DNA from 2 places in the Streptomyces sp. NPDC055103 genome. Region 1 is predicted to be linked to the other one. Evidence: riboswitches for the same ligand, from Rfam matches in the RefSeq annotation. Region 1 holds a riboswitch; the other holds the start of a gene.

Region 1 (7,594 bases):
GGCCGCGCTCAATACCTCAGCACATCAGCACGTCACCGCCTCGGCGGATCGATGCCCCACAGCCCCCAGTGGCTCAGTGCTCGTACTCGTCCATCGGCGGGCAGGAGCAGACCAGGTTCCGGTCGCCGAAGGCACCGTCGATGCGGCGCACCGGCGGCCAGTACTTGTCGGCGGCCGAGACGCCGGCCGGGAAGACCGCCTCGTCACGGGTGTACGCGTGGTCCCACTCGCCGCCCAGCGCGGCCGCGGTGTGCGGCGCGTTGTGCAGCGGGTTGTCGTCGGCGGGCCACTCGCCCGACGCGACCTTCTCGATCTCGGCCCGGATCGCGATCATCGTGTCGCAGAAACGGTCCAGCTCGGTGATGTCCTCGGACTCGGTGGGCTCGATCATCAGCGTGCCGGCCACCGGGAAGGACATCGTCGGCGCGTGGAAGCCGTAGTCGATCAGACGCTTGGCGATGTCGTCGACCGTGACGCCCGTCTCCTTCGAGAGCGGACGCAGGTCCACGATGCACTCGTGGGCGACGAGACCCGCCGGACCGGTGTAGAGCACCGGGAAGTGCGGCTCCAGGCGCTTGGCGATGTAGTTCGCCGCGAGCACGGCGACCTGCGTGGCGCGCTTGAGGCCCTCGCCGCCCATCAGGCGCACGTACGACCAGGAGATCGGCAGGATGCCGGCGGAGCCCCACGGGGCCGCCGAGATCGGGCCGACGCCGGTCTCCGGGCCCGCGGCGGGCTGGAGCGGGTGGTTCGGCAGGTACGGGGCGAGGTGCGCACGCACACCGACCGGACCGACACCGGGGCCACCGCCGCCGTGCGGGATGCAGAAGGTCTTGTGCAGGTTGAGGTGCGAGACGTCGCCACCGAACTTGCCCGGCTTGGCGAGACCGACCAGCGCGTTGAGGTTGGCACCGTCGACGTACACCTGACCGCCGGCCTCGTGGACCTCGGCGCAGATGTCGGCGACGTGCTCCTCGAAGACGCCGTGCGTGGACGGGTAGGTGATCATCAGCACGGACAGCTCGTCGCGGTACTGCTCGATCTTGGCGCGCAGGTCCACGACGTCGACCTCGCCGTCGTCGGCGGTCTTGACGACGACGACCTTCATGCCGGCCATCACCGCGGAGGCGGCGTTGGTGCCGTGCGCGGAGGACGGGATGAGGCAGACGGTGCGCTGGAGGTCGCCGTTGGCGCGGTGGTAGGCGCGGACGGCCAGCAGACCGGCCAGCTCGCCCTGCGAACCGGCGTTGGGCTGGATCGACACCTTGTCGTATCCGGTGACCTCGGCAAGGCGCTCCTCCAGCTCGGTGATGAGCGTGAGGTAGCCCTGCGCCTGCTCGATCGGGGCGAAGGGGTGGATCTGGCCGAACTCGGGCCAGGTCACCGGCTCCATCTCGGTGGTCGCGTTCAGCTTCATCGTGCAGGAGCCGAGCGGGATCATGCCGCGGTCGAGCGCGTAGTCACGGTCCGCCAGCTTGCGCAGGTAGCGCAGCATCGAGGTCTCGGAGCGGTGCGCGTGGAAGACCGGGTGGGTCAGGTACGCGTCGGAGCGCAGCAGCCCGGCGGGCAGCGTGTCCTCGGCGACGGCGTCCAGGGCCTCGACGTCGCCGTCGACCCCGAAGGCTCCCCAGACGGCGGCGATCTGCTCGCGCCCGGTGGTCTCGTCGCAGGAGATCGAGACGAGATCGGCGTCGACGCGGTAGAGGTTCACGCCGGCCTCACGGGCGGCGGCCACGACCTCGTCGGCCTTGCCGGGGACGCGGACGGTGAGGGTGTCGAAGTACGAACCGTGTACGACCTCGACGCCACCGGCGGTGAGACCCGCGGCGAGGATCGTGGCGTACCGGTGGGTCCGCTGCGCGATCCCCTTCAGCCCGTCCGGCCCGTGGTAGACGGCGTACATCCCGGCCATGACGGCGAGCAGCACCTGAGCGGTACAGATGTTGCTGGTGGCCTTCTCGCGGCGGATGTGCTGCTCGCGGGTCTGCAGGGCGAGGCGGTACGCGCGGTTGCCGTCGGCGTCGACGGAAACACCTACCAGTCGACCCGGCAGGGAGCGGGCGTGCTTGTCCTGGACGGCCATGTAGCCGGCGTGCGGACCGCCGAAGCCCATCGGCACACCGAAGCGCTGCGTCGTACCGACGGCGATGTCCGCGCCCAGCTCGCCGGGCGAGGTGAGCAGGGTCAGCGCGAGCAGGTCGGCGGCGACGGTGACGATGGCACCGAGCTCGTGGGCCTGGTCGATGACGGCCTTGATGTCCCGCACGGCGCCGGAGGCACCCGGGTACTGCAGGAGCACACCGAAGACACCGCGCTCGGCGATCTCGGCGGGGATCCCCTGGCTCAGATCCGCGACGACGACCTCGACCCCGGTCGGCTCGGCGCGGGTCTCGATGACGGCGATCGTCTGCGGCAGGGCGTCGGCGTCGATGAGGAAGACACCGTTCTTGACCTTGCCGACGCGCCGGGCGAGGGACATGGCCTCGGCGGCGGCGGTGCCCTCGTCGAGGAGGGAGGCGCCGGAGGTGGGCAGACCGGTCAGGTCGGCGACCATGGTCTGGAAGTTGAGGAGCGCCTCGAGGCGGCCCTGCGAGATCTCGGGCTGGTACGGCGTGTACGCGGTGTACCAGGCGGGGTTCTCCATCACGTTCCGGAGGATCACCGGAGGCGTGAAGGTGCCGTAGTACCCGAGGCCGATCATCGGGGCGAGGACCTGGTTGCGGTCGGCGAGGGTGCGGAGCTCGGCGAGCACCTGGGCCTCGGTGCGCGCGGCCGGCAGACCGAGCGCCTCGGCGTTCTTGATCACGTCCGGCACCGCGGCGGCGGTGAGCTCGTCGAGGGAGCCGTATCCGACCTGGGCGAGCATCTTGGCCCGCGCCTCGGCGTCGGGTCCGATGTGCCGCTGCTCGAACGGGATGCCCTGCTCGAGTTCGGAGAGCGGAATGCGGTTGGCGGTCATGTACGGAGGCCTCCTGGTCGTCACGACCTGCGAGGGGCACCACGGCGCGGGTACCCGGACGGCCTCCCCCTCTGTCATCTCAACCTGAGAGTTTCACCGGCACGCCTCGCGGCACGCCGGCTTTCACCGTCGGTGAGAGCGCATGCCGTCGGACACCGCTCTGCTTTCCAGAGTGACCTCGTCCGCGCGGTACAGGGGCCTGAGAGATTCCGGGGAGGATTTGCTCCTTCGGCGCCCTCCGGAAGATTTCTCCGGGGGACTCTCCCGCACAGGGTCGACAGCCACAGCCAGCCTACCAGCGAGGTTGCGACTCCCATCGCTCAAGTGGCCGCCATCCCAGTTGTGCACTTTCGTAGGGGTGTAGAGCAGTTGCGACCAGTTGGAGGGACCGTGCAGACCGACATCGATCCGCGCAGCCTGATCGGCCGCAAGGCGTTCGACCGGAACGGAAACAAGATCGGAACCGTGGACGAGGTGTACCTGGACGACGCGACCGGCATCCCGGAATGGGCGGCTGTCCGCACCGGCCTGTTCAGCCGGGACGCCTTCGTCCCCCTGGAACCGAGCGACCTGCTCGAAGACGGCCTCCACATCCCGTTCGAGCGGGCACTCATCAAGGACGCCCCCGACTTCGGCGTGGGCCGCCACCTCTCCCCGGAGCAGGAACTCCAGCTCTACCGCCACTACAGCCTCACGCTTCCGCCACCGCCCCAGACCCCCCAGGACACCGACTTCGGCCACCTGGCAGGCCAGGACGGCCCCTGACCCCCGCCGGCACAGCCGACACAAGTCCAGGGGCCCCGTCCAGCCACGTCCGGCCGCCCTCAACCCAGCCGAGGCACCCACCGGCCGACCCACGGACGAAGGTCCGTCAGGCCCGCCCTGAACCCAAGCCGAGGCAAAGCACCGACCCGCCGACACAAGGACGAGGGTCCGTCCGGCCCGCTCTCAACCCAGCAGAGCCAAAGCACCGACCAGCCGGCCCAAGGACGAAGGTCCGTCCGGCCACCTCCGGCCCGCCCTCAACCCGACCATGGCGATGCACCGCCCCGCTGACACAAGCGGCGCACGCCGCGCCCCACCTGACAGCAACCACGGACGAAGCCGGCCCCACCCCACCCCACCCCACCCCACCCCACCCGGGCGGGGTGGGGCTGAGGACGCGGCGAGTCCGGCGGCGTCAGCCGCCGGCGGGCACCGGACGGCCGTGCCAAGCCGCAGCGGCCGACGGCGCGGAGGGGAGACACTGCGGGAAGACCCGCACCTCTGCCCACCCAGCTGCACGGGTGGTGCGGGTGGGAACCCCAGCCCGGCCGAGGGCCGGGCGCACCCCCACACCCACCCAGCACCCCCACCCCGCACCGCCTCCCACACCGCCCCCTCACGTCCCCGCCCGGCACTCCCCCCGCACCAGCGGCAACGGCTCCGAAGGCTCCAGCTCCGGATCGTCGACCAAGAACGTCCGCACCCGCCCCGGTGCCGACCACGGCTCCTCGAACCGCACCGTGACCCGCCCGACGCCGCTCCCCTGCACCCACCCCGCCCCGTGCACCGCGTGCCGCACATCGTGCCCGGGCGCCCACCGCCGCTCGACGGCGACGGACCCCCCGGACTCGCCCTCGTCCGCCACAACACCACCGGCACCACCGGCACCGGCATCCCCACCGCCCCCGGGACCCACACCGCCCCCCGCCGACTCCTCCGCCACCGCGGCCCGCTCTTCCTCCTCAGCCTGAGCGAACAGGTCCTCCTGCGTGTAGTCCGCGAGCCCGCTCACGCCCACCCCGAGCAGCCGCACACCCCCGGTCGTGTCGACCGCCTCCAGGAGCCGCCCCGCGGCCTCCCGCACGACCCCCGGGTCGTCCGTCGGCCCCCGCAGCGTCTCGGACCGGGTCAGCGTCGAGAAGTCGTACCGCCGCACCTTGAGGACGATGGTCCGCCCCGAGTGCCCGGAGGCCCGCAGCCGCCCCACGCACCGCTCGGCGAGCCGCTCCACCTCGGACCTGATCCGGACGCGGTCGTGCAGGTCGACGTCGAAGGTGTCCTCGACCGAGACCGATTTGGCGTCCCGCTCGGCCACCACGGCCCGGTCGTCGTGCCCCAGGGACATCCGGTACAGCGAGGCCCCATGCGCCCGCCCCAGCAGCCGTACGAGCTCGTCCTCGCCCGCCTCGGCCAGCTCGGAGACCGTGGTCATCCCGGCCCGCCTCAGGTGCTCCCCCGTCGCCGGCCCGACGCCGGGCAGGATCCGGACCGACCGGGGCCCGAGGAGCTCTCTCTCGGTACCCGGCTCGATGAGGACGAGCCCGTCCGGCTTGGCCTCCTCGGAGGCGATCTTCGCGATCATCTTCGATCCCGCGAGCCCCACCGACCCCGTCAGCCCGGTCGTCGCCAGGATGTCGGCCCGCAGCCGCTCGCCGACGGCCCGCGCGCTCACGCTGTCGTCGGCGAGCCGCCCCGCCTCCAGGTCCACGAACGCCTCATCGAGACTGAGCGGCTCCACGAGCGGCGAGAGCCGCCCGAGCAGCTCCATGACCTGCTCACTGATCGACCGGTAGAAGGCGAAGCGCGGGACGAGATAGGCGGCGTTCGGCGCGAGCCGTCGCGCCTGCCCCATCGGCATGGCCGAGTGCACTCCGAAGCGGCGAGCCTCGTACGAGGAGGTGGCGACCACGCCGCGCGGCCCGAGGCCGCCGACGATCACGGGTTTTCCGCGCAGGCTGGGCTTCGCCGCCTGCTCGGCGGCGGCGAAGAACGCATCCATGTCGAGATGCAGGATCGTCGGCGCGACTCTCACACTTCCGATGCTGCCTCATGCCACTGACAACGCCCCGCAGCCAACCCCGGAAAACCACCGGCCCCAGAGACACCAGAGCCGGCCCCGCAGCCGCAGAGGCACAAGGAGGCACCCGCAGCCTATTGGACCGATCACCGCTCAAAGACCCCTCAGAGCCCCCTCAGAGCCCCCAGCTCAGGGCCCCAGCCCCTCAGACCGCCTTGTCGCGCCGCCGCCTGGCCAGCTCGTCGCCAGGGTTGTGCCCCACGAGCGTCTCGCCCGTGTCGACCCGTTCCCCGTGCAGCTGCGAGAGCGCGGCCTCCACGTCCCGCCGGACGACGCCGACGGCGATCCCGAAGACACCCTGACCGCCCTGGAGCAGGTCGACGACCTCGTCGGGCGAGGAGCACTCGTAGACCGTGGCCCCGTCGCTCATGAGCGTCATCCGCTCCAGATCGCGGAAGCCCCGGGCGCGCAGGTGCTGCACCGCTGCCCGGATGTTCTGGAGGGCCACCCCGGTGTCGAGGAAGCGCTTGACGATCTTCAGGACGACGACGTCGTGGAAGCTGTAGAGCCGCTGGGTCCCCGACCCGTACGCGGGGCGCACGCTCGGCTCCACGAGTCCGGTGCGCGCCCAGTAGTCCAGCTGCCGATAGGTGATGCCTGCGGCCGCGCAGGCCGTGGGACCGCGGTAGCCCACCACCTCACCCGCCGGGCCGGCACTCGCGTCCGTTCCGAAGTCGCCCACACTGCCGTGAAGCGGATACGGACCCGACTCCCCGGACACGCGTCCGAGCGAGCTCCCTGCCGTACCGTCCGCGCTGCTCATCACGCCGACCCTCCGTCCTTGACCTGCCCACACGAAGGTAGGCAGTCACTCGGGGTGCGTCAACGATCGCCACACTCGGCACGCCGAGTGATAATCACCCTGAGAGTGGTTTGCCGTGTCTCTCCCCGGGGAAAGGCTACTCGAATGCTCTGACGGCACCCCGCGAACGGCCCGCGCGACGGGCCTTCACGACCGGCCCGTACGACGGCGTCGCAAGCGGCCTCCGGCCGCACGTCTCACTGACTGTTGGTCCCGAAGTCCTCCGGTGAGATCTGGTCGAGAAACTCGCGGAACTTCTCCACCTCGTCCTCCTGCTCGTCCGGAATCGCGATACCGGCGTCGTCCAGCACACCGTCGCTGCCGTAGATCGGCGTCCCGGTCCGCAGGGCCAGTGCTATCGCGTCGGACGGCCGGGCGCTCACCTCGACGCCGCTGGCGAAGACCAGTTCGGCGTAGAAGACCCCGTCACGCAGATCCGTGATGCGGACCTCGGTGAGCTCCTGGCCTACGGCCTCCAGCACGTCCTTGAACAGGTCGTGCGTCAGCGGCCGCGGAGGGGCCATCCCCTGCTGGGCGAAGGCGATCGCGGTCGCCTCACCCGGTCCGATCCAGATGGGGAGATACCGATCGCCTCCCACTTCCCGCAGGAGCACGATCGGCTGGTTGGAGGGCATTTCCACCCGGACACCCACAACGTCGAGCTCGTTCACACAGCAACCCTAGGACGTGCCCGACCGGTTTGGATAGTCGGGCCCGTCCAAGATCACGGAAGCCGGATGCCCAGAGCCGTCTGCACGAACGCCGCGTGCAGCCTCACGGAGAGCTCGGCGAGCTCCTTCGCGGTGGCCTCAGCATGCGCTCTGGTCTGCGGATTACGGTGCCGGCGCAGCGGCGCGACCAGCTGTTCGAGGAGTCCGGCCTCACGGTCGGCGGCCGCCTTGACCCCACGCAGGTGCCGGGGTTCGAGACCGAATCTCCCCAGATCCGCGACAAGTCTGGCGACCGTGACGGCCTCCGCGTCGTAGCCGCC
Region 2 (7,594 bases), on a different contig from region 1:
CGGCGAACCGATGATGCCGGAGGTCTGGGCGCCGTCGAACTGCTCGATCTGGGCGTCGATGCCGACGGCCTTCAGCGACTGCTGGAGGGACTCGGCGGTCGCGATCTCGATCTTCTTGTTGTTACGGACCGCGATCTTGGTCTTGAAGCCGTTCGGCTGGCCGCACTTCGCGAGGGCTTCCTTCGCCTTGGCGAGGTCCGGCGCGCCGGCGAGCTTGCCGTACGGGTCGGCCTTCGCGTCGGCGCCCTTCAGGCCCGGGGGCAGCATGTTGGTGGCGATGTCGCCGCCGGCCTGCGGGCCACCGCGGGCGGTCTGGAGCGACTTGGAGTCGGCCGCGTAGATGATCGCCTTGCGGCACTCGATGTTGGGGATCACCGTCTGCGGGAAGACCGCGTAGCGGATGAAGCCCGTCTGCGGGTTGTCGACGTTGTTCTTGTGCTGCTGGAGCGCCTTCTGGCGGGCGGCCGCACCGATACCCGTGGCGTTGAGGTCGAGGTCGTACTCGCCCTCGATCAGACGGTTGTCCATGTCGTCGGCGTTCGTGGTGAACGTGACGCTGATGGTGTCCGGGAGCGCCTTGCGGATCGGGTCGGTCTTCGCGTCCCACTTGTCGTTGCGGACGAGCTTCATCGACTTGTTCGGCGTGTACGACTGCCACTTGTACGGGCCGGAGGAGAAGGGCTTCAGCTGGTACTTGGCCTTGGTGTCCTTGTCCTGGCGGACCGGGGACGCGGCGGGCATGGCCAGCATCTGCAGGAAGTCACCGTTGGCGACCGGCAGCTTGAAGATGATGGTCTTGTCGTCCGGGGTCTCGATCGCCTTCAGGCCGAGCTTGTCCGGGGCGGTGTCCTTGTAGGGACCCTTGTAGTCGCCCTTGGGGTCGAGGACCTGCTGGAGGTAGATCGGGCCTCCGGAGATGACGTCCTGGGCCCAGATGCGCTCGATGCCGTACTTGATGTCCTTGGAGGTGATCGGCTTGCCGTCCTCCCAGGTCACCCCGTCCTTCAGCGTGAAGGTGTAGGTGAGGCCGTCGGCCGAGACCTTGCCGGCGTCCGTGGCGAGGTCCGGGACGAGCTCGGTGGAGGCGGAACCCGGCTCGGCCTTGAAGGTGACGAGCTGGCGGGTGTAGTAGCGGGCGAAGTCCCACACGAAGCCGTAGTAGCCGCGCTGCGGGTCCCACGAGTCGGCCTCCTGCGAGCCGATGAACTTCAGCTCGCCGCCCTTCTTGTCCGAAGCGTTGGCGACCTTGTTCACGGCGGCGTTGAAGCCGGCCGCGGACGTCTTGTCGTTCTTCTCGCCGCCCTTGCCTTCGCCGCCGCCACCGCACGCGGTGGTGACGACCATCGTGGCCGCCGCCAGCAGTGCGCCCGCGGCGATTCTGCGCCTCTGAGAGCTCATCAGAGTCATGGGTCTCGCAACCTCCGGAGTAATGACGGCCGTCATGTCGGTCCGCCGTTGGGGGATGAGCCTCCTGTCGACAGCGGCAGGGGCGGGTCTTGGGTCGTCGGTGCTCGTCGGCGAGCGGTCAGCGGGAGCCCTTCGGGTCCAGCGCGTCACGCACGCCGTCGCCGAAGAGGTTGAACGCAAGGACGGTGACGAAGATCGCGAGGCCGGGGATCACCATGAACACAGGGTCCGCCTCGTAGGTGGTGATGGCCGTCGACAGCATCTGGCCCCAGGAAGCGGTGGGCGGCTTCACTCCCGCACCGAGGAAGCTGAGCGCGGCCTCGGTGAGGATGTTGGTGGGGATCATGAGGGTCGCGTAGACCATGATCGGGGCGATCAGGTTGGGCAGCAGCTCGCGGCGCAGGATGTACAAGCGGCCGGCGCCCAGGCTCTGGGCGGCCTCGACGTACTCGCGGTTGCGCAGCGAGAGGGTCTGGCCGCGGACGATGCGGCCGACGTACGGCCATCCGAAGAAGCCGATCACGAGGACGAGCGCCGCGATGCGGACGCCCGAGCCGTCGAGGCCGAGGAACTCGGTCGGCAGGACCGAGACCAGGGCGATCGTGAAGAGCAGCTGCGGGAAGGCGAGCATGACGTCCATGATCCGGCTGAGGACCGCGTCGATCCAGCCGCCGAAGTAGCCCGCGACGATGCCGAGGACGGTGCCGAGGACGACCGCGAAGACCGCCGCGAGGAAGGCGACGAGCAGCGAGATCCGGGCGCCGTAGACGATCCGGCTGAAGACGTCGCGACCGTTGACCGGCTCGACGCCCAGGAGGAAGTCGGAGCTGATGCCGCCCCACGACCCGATCGGCGTACCGAAGAGCGGGTCGATCTGGTCCTCGTGGAACTCGTCCGGCGGATGGCCGAGGAGGCCGACGATGACCGGGGCGAGGATCGCGACCAGGATCAGGAAGAGGACGACGAAGGCGCCGGCGAGGGCGAGCTTGTCGCGCTTGAGGCGGGTCCAGGCGATCTGCCAGGGCGACCGGCCCTGGATCGCCTTGGCGGAGGCGCCGGAGGTGCCGGAGTTGTCCGGAGTGCCGGGAGCGTCGGGCGCGCCGACGACGGTGGCGGTCGACTCGCCCGCACTCGTCTCGTGCAGTGGTGCCGTCATCGTGGTGAGGACCCCTCTCGGCCGCCGGTAGCCGGCCCTTGCCCTGCCGCGGGTAGCGGCTCGGTGGAACAACCTGCTGGGCTTCGGTTCGAAAGGTTCCGAACGCCCGGTGTTCCGGGGAGTCTTCAACGCGTCTGCGATCACCCGCCAGCCCTGACGAGGAATGTTTGCTCAAACGTGATGCGGTGCTGCGACTTCCGTTATCCGGACGTCGCGATCACCTGAGCGGACCATCTCGGGTCCTCTTCACCGCAATCGGACATGTCGCCCAACTAGGCGTTCGGCATGCGGTATCAGGGCGAACGACGGCCTCCGGAGAGAACTCCGGAGGCCGTTGGGGTGCGAGCGTGGACGAGTGGCGTCTCAGTATCCGGACGGGGCCGGCGGCGGGTAGCCGTATCCCGGGACGGCGGCGGAGCCGCGTCCGGCGTGCGCCTCGCGGTCGTAGAAGGGGCGCGCGTGGGCCCCCAGCCAGAGGGCCACCGGGTCGTACGCGTCGGAGAGCGCGACCGTCGAGACGGGCAGCCCGTCGGGCACGGCGGAGATCGACTGGCGCATCATCGCGCGGACGGAGTCGACGGCGGCCGCGGAGGTGTCGTACAGGTCGAGTCCGACGGCGAGGTACGGGGAGCCGAGCGCGGGCTGCACCCAGCCGCGGCGCAGCGACCGGACGGCCGGGGTGCGGTGCGCGTTCTGGGTGAGCAGGGCGTAGAACTGCGGGATCTCCAGGGCGGGTTCGCTGACGCGCAGCGGTCCCGCGGGCATCCGGTCGAGGCCGGTGGCGATGCGGCGCAGATCGGCCCAGGGGATGCCTACACCGCCGCCGGGAGCGTGCGGATTGAGCCAGATCCCCCAGCGGTCGGGGTAGAGGGCGCGGGCCATCTCGCGGCCGGTGACGAGCTCGTGGGCGCGGTGCCAGCCGGAGGCGGCGAGCTCCTGGGCGGAGGTGACGCAGGGCGCGTAGCCGAAGCCGTCGACCTCCATGTTCCCGTACTGGGCGTCGGGGGAGCCGGGCGAGCCCTGCCAGAGCAGCATCCAGACCTCGCCGTCGGCCAGGGCGTGCAGCAGCCGCTCGTACGCGTCGTAGCGTCCGGGTGCCACCTGGCGCAGCATGTGCTCGACCTGACCGGTCGCAGCGGTGCCTGACGCGCTCACCCTGGGTCCCGCCCCTCTTCCGTTCACCACGTCCGCCCGGACGTCCTCTGTCCGGCTACCGATTCAGTTCAGCTTAAACAGGGTGCCGGTCACCCGGCGGCGCGCTGGTAGAAGGGGCGTACCCGCTCCAGCATCCAGTCGCCGACCGGGTCCTGCGCCATGTCGAGCAGGATGAGGTTGACCGGCCAGGCGACCTCGACGCGGCCGAGGGCGCGGCCCAGGGCGTCCAGGGGCGCGTTGCGGTCGACGCCGTCCCAGGCGGCGAGCTGGACCCCGACGAAGAGGGCTGGCTCGGTGCCCTCGACGCTCGCGAGGACGCGGCGGGCGGTGGTGACGACTCCGGTGGCCTCGAACTCGGCGGAGGCGGCGGCGAGGAAGTCGACGGGGTCGTCCTGCCAGTCGGGCTCGAAGAGCCGGACGCGGCCGCCGCTGGCGGGGCCGTCGAGCGGGGTGCGGCCGACGCGGCAGAGTTCGGCGACGGCGGGCGGGGGCAGCGGGACGCCGACCGTGCCGCCGGGGTTCACGGCGATGCCGAGCTGCGGGGGCAGGCCGCGGGCGAAGTCACGGGCGGGGGCGACCGTGTAGGACATGTGAGCACCGACACAGGCGAGGAACTGCTGCTCGGAGCTGAAGACGGGGACGAAGGCCGCGCCGTCGATCTCCATGGTGGCGAGATCCAGGTCGGTGCTGTCGGGGCCGCCGCCGTTGGGCAGGGGCACCCAGACGGGGCTGCGGCCCAGCACCTCGACCAGTCGGCCCCCTGCGGAGGGGTTGCCGAGCGAGGCGTCCAGCACCTCTTCGAGCTCGTTGCCCGGCCACGTCACGTCCACGGTCCCTGTTCCCCTATCTCGCGGGGGCGCGCCCTCCCGCACCGCCCCGCAGCACCCTAACGCCGCCTTGGCACCACTGTGGCCAAAAGCAGGGGGTACGAGCGAGAGGGCGGCTCTCAGGTCACGTCGCGGAATCCGATCCTCCGCAGGGCGTCCGCGGCGTCCCGGTCGAGGATGGTCGCCGAGGCGCAGCCGGGCGGCAGGCTGCCGGACTCGGCGGTCCGCAGGAGCCGCCCGACGGCCCGCCGGTGCCGGGCGAAGGCGTACGCGGAGACACCACGCCCCCGGTCGCGCTGGCCGTCGCGCGCGGTGTCCGGGGCGACGTCGAGCAGGACCAGGTGCAGGGCGCCGCCGCGGCGCCTCGCCTCGCGCGCGAGCCAGCCGCGCACCCAGGACTGGGTGCCGCAGTCGTGCACGATGACGCTGGCGCCGGAGCGCAGGGCGCGGCGCAGCCCGGCGTAGTGCGCGAACCGGACCAGGGGGCGGTAGACCGCGTACGGCAGGAGGCGCGGCATGCGGGCTTCCCAGCGCTCGCGGGCGTCCTGGGAGTCGATGCCCCGGCCGTCGGCGGCGCGCTTCATGAGGGTGGACTTGCCGCTGCCGGGCAGCCCGGAGACGACGACGAGGTCGCCGGCGGCGAAGGTGAGGACACGGGGCCCCCGGCCGCCGCGCTCGCGCAGGTCCCGCAGGATCCGGCCGCGGCGGCCCGTTCTGCTCCTGGTCCGGGCTCGGGCACGCTGGGACGGTATGCCGGTACCCGGCGCGTATGCGCCGGTGTGCTGGATCCTCATCGCTGCTCCCCCTGCCGGGCCTCGGGAGACCCTTGCCCATAAAGTGTAAAGAAGCGGTAATGAGATACAAGTGATGTGCCACGCGGAGCCCGCGTGCAATGATGTGCGCGCCAGGCGCGCTCAGTCGCCATACAACCTCATACCGGCCGCTCGAATCCGCGCGGGAGAGTTCCGGACCGCCCCAGGCGTCCGGACGCCGAAGGAGCAAGACCCTCCCTTGAATCTCTCAGGCCCCGTACCGCGTGGATGAGGCAGATCTGAAAAGCGGGACACCCTGCCGTGTCCCCACCCAAGGTGCAAGCCGACCTCTCGGTGACGAGATGCTCTCGGTGAACCTCTCAGGTTCCATGACAGATGGGGAGGACGTCCTCGCCCGTCATGTGTTTCGTCACCGAACCGCCCTTGGGATCCGGGAGCCACCCCATGAGCACTGCCCCCCGTCTGACCGCCCTCGACGCACTGCATCGTTCGCTGGGCGCGACCATGACCGACTTCGCGGGCTGGGACATGCCGCTGCGTTACGCCAGCGAGCGGGACGAGCACATCGCCGTCCGCACCAAGGCCGGCCTCTTCGACCTCTCCCACATGGGTGAGATCACGGTCACGGGTCCGCAGGCCGTCGAGCTCCTCGACCACGCCCTCGTGGGCAACATCTCCACGGTGGGCGTGGGCCGCGCCCGCTACACGATGATCTGCCAGGAGGACGGCGGCATCCTCGACGACCTGATCGTGTACCGGCTCCAGGAGCAGGAGTACATGGTCGTCGCCAACGCCTCCAACGCGCAGGTCGTCCTGGACGCGCTGACCGAGCGCGCGGCCGGCTTCGACGCCGAGGTCCGCGACGACCGCGACGCGTACGCCCTGATCGCGATCCAGGGCCCGGAGTCCCCCGGCATCCTGAAGTCGCTCACCGACGCCGACCTGGACGGGCTGAAGTACTACGCCGGTCTGCCCGGCACGGTCGCGGGCGTGCCCGCGCTGATCGCCCGTACCGGCTACACCGGCGAGGACGGCTTCGAGCTGTTCCTGAAGCCCGAGCACGCCGAGGGCGTCTGGAAGGCGCTGACCGAGGCGGGCGCCCCGGTCGGCCTGATCCCCTGCGGTCTGTCCTGCCGTGACACGCTCCGCCTTGAGGCGGGCATGCCGCTGTACGGCCACGAGCTGACCACCGCCCTCACCCCCTTCGACGCCGGTCTCGGCCGGGTCGTCAAGTTCGAGAAGACGACCAACGACGGTCGCTTCGTCGGCCGCGAGGCGCTCGAGAAGGCCGCCGAGCGCGCCGAGACCGCCCCGCCGCGCAAGCTCGTCGGCCTGGTCGCCGAGGGCCGCCGGGTCCCGCGCGCCGGGATGTCCGTCGTCGCCGGCGGCGAGGTCATCGGCGAGGTCACCTCCGGCGCGCCGTCGCCGACCCTCGGAAAGCCGATTGCCATGGCGTACGTCGACGCGGCGCACGCCACGCCCGGCACCGAGGGTGTAGGGGTGGACATCCGTGGCACCCACGAGCCGTACGAGGTCGTGGCGCTGCCGTTCTACAAGCGCCAGAAGTAGCGCGGCAAGCGTCCCGAGTGACGCAGTCGTCCCACCCCGGGTCTCAGCCCGCGAGACCCACGTCCATCAGTACTCCCCCGATCCAGGAGAATCAGGTCATGAGCAACCCCCAGCAGCTGCGCTACACCAAGGAGCACGAGTGGCTGTCGGCCGCCGAGGACGGCGTCGCGACGGTCGGCATCACGGAGTTCGCGGCCAACGCGCTCGGTGACGTCGTCTACGCCCAGCTCCCCGAGGTCGGCTCGACCGTCACCGCGGGCGAGACCTGCGGTGAGCTGGAGTCGACGAAGTCCGTGAGCGACCTGTACTCCCCCGTCACGGGTGAGGTCGTCGCCGCCAACGAGGACGTGGTGAACGACCCGTCCCTGGTGAACACGGCTCCGTTCGAGGGTGGCTGGCTGTTCAAGGTACGTGTCGCGGGCGAGCCGGACGAGCTGCTCTCCGCCGACGAGTACACCGCGTTCTCCGCCGGCTGAGACCGGGCCCGAGACCCCTAGGGATCGATTCATGTCGCTTCTGAACACTCCCCTCCACGAGCTGGACCCCGACGTCGCCGCCGCCGTCGACGCCGAGCTCCTTCGTCAGCAGTCCACCCTCGAGATGATCGCCTCGGAGAACTTCGCTCCGGTCGCGGTCATGGAGGCCCAGGGCTCCGTCCTCACCAACAAGTACGCCGAGGGCTACCCGGGCCGCCGCTACTACGGCGG

The links. Region 1 has a riboswitch for glycine ahead of gcvP (aminomethyl-transferring glycine dehydrogenase). Riboswitches for the same ligand answer to the same signal wherever they lie in the genome.
Region 2: it holds a riboswitch for glycine, as region 1 does, so the genes downstream of both, gcvT (glycine cleavage system aminomethyltransferase GcvT) here and gcvP (aminomethyl-transferring glycine dehydrogenase) in region 1, are expected to answer to the same signal.

What each region holds. Positions count from the first base shown of each region.
Region 1 covers NZ_JBSGTX010000028.1:7,589-15,182, reverse strand. Annotated here, with positions in the region: gene gcvP (aminomethyl-transferring glycine dehydrogenase) at 74-2,959, opposite strand; glycine riboswitch at 3,137-3,236, opposite strand; gene ACWFR1_RS19115 (PRC-barrel domain-containing protein) at 3,350-3,724, shown strand; gene ACWFR1_RS19110 (DNA polymerase IV) at 4,341-5,756, opposite strand; gene ACWFR1_RS19105 (MerR family transcriptional regulator) at 5,947-6,564, opposite strand; gene ACWFR1_RS19100 (bifunctional nuclease family protein) at 6,801-7,274, opposite strand; gene ftsR (transcriptional regulator FtsR) at 7,328-7,594, opposite strand, start outside.
Region 2 covers NZ_JBSGTX010000126.1:467-8,060, forward strand. Annotated here, with positions in the region: gene ACWFR1_RS39215 (ABC transporter substrate-binding protein) at 1-1,407, opposite strand, end outside; gene ACWFR1_RS39220 (ABC transporter permease) at 1,526-2,563, opposite strand; gene ACWFR1_RS39225 (enhanced serine sensitivity protein SseB C-terminal domain-containing protein) at 2,927-3,718, opposite strand; gene ACWFR1_RS39230 (enhanced serine sensitivity protein SseB) at 3,808-4,548, opposite strand; gene ACWFR1_RS39235 (AAA family ATPase) at 4,665-5,339, opposite strand; glycine riboswitch at 5,491-5,590, shown strand; glycine riboswitch at 5,592-5,703, shown strand; gene gcvT (glycine cleavage system aminomethyltransferase GcvT) at 5,763-6,887, shown strand; gene gcvH (glycine cleavage system protein GcvH) at 6,986-7,363, shown strand; gene glyA (serine hydroxymethyltransferase) at 7,395-7,594, shown strand, end outside.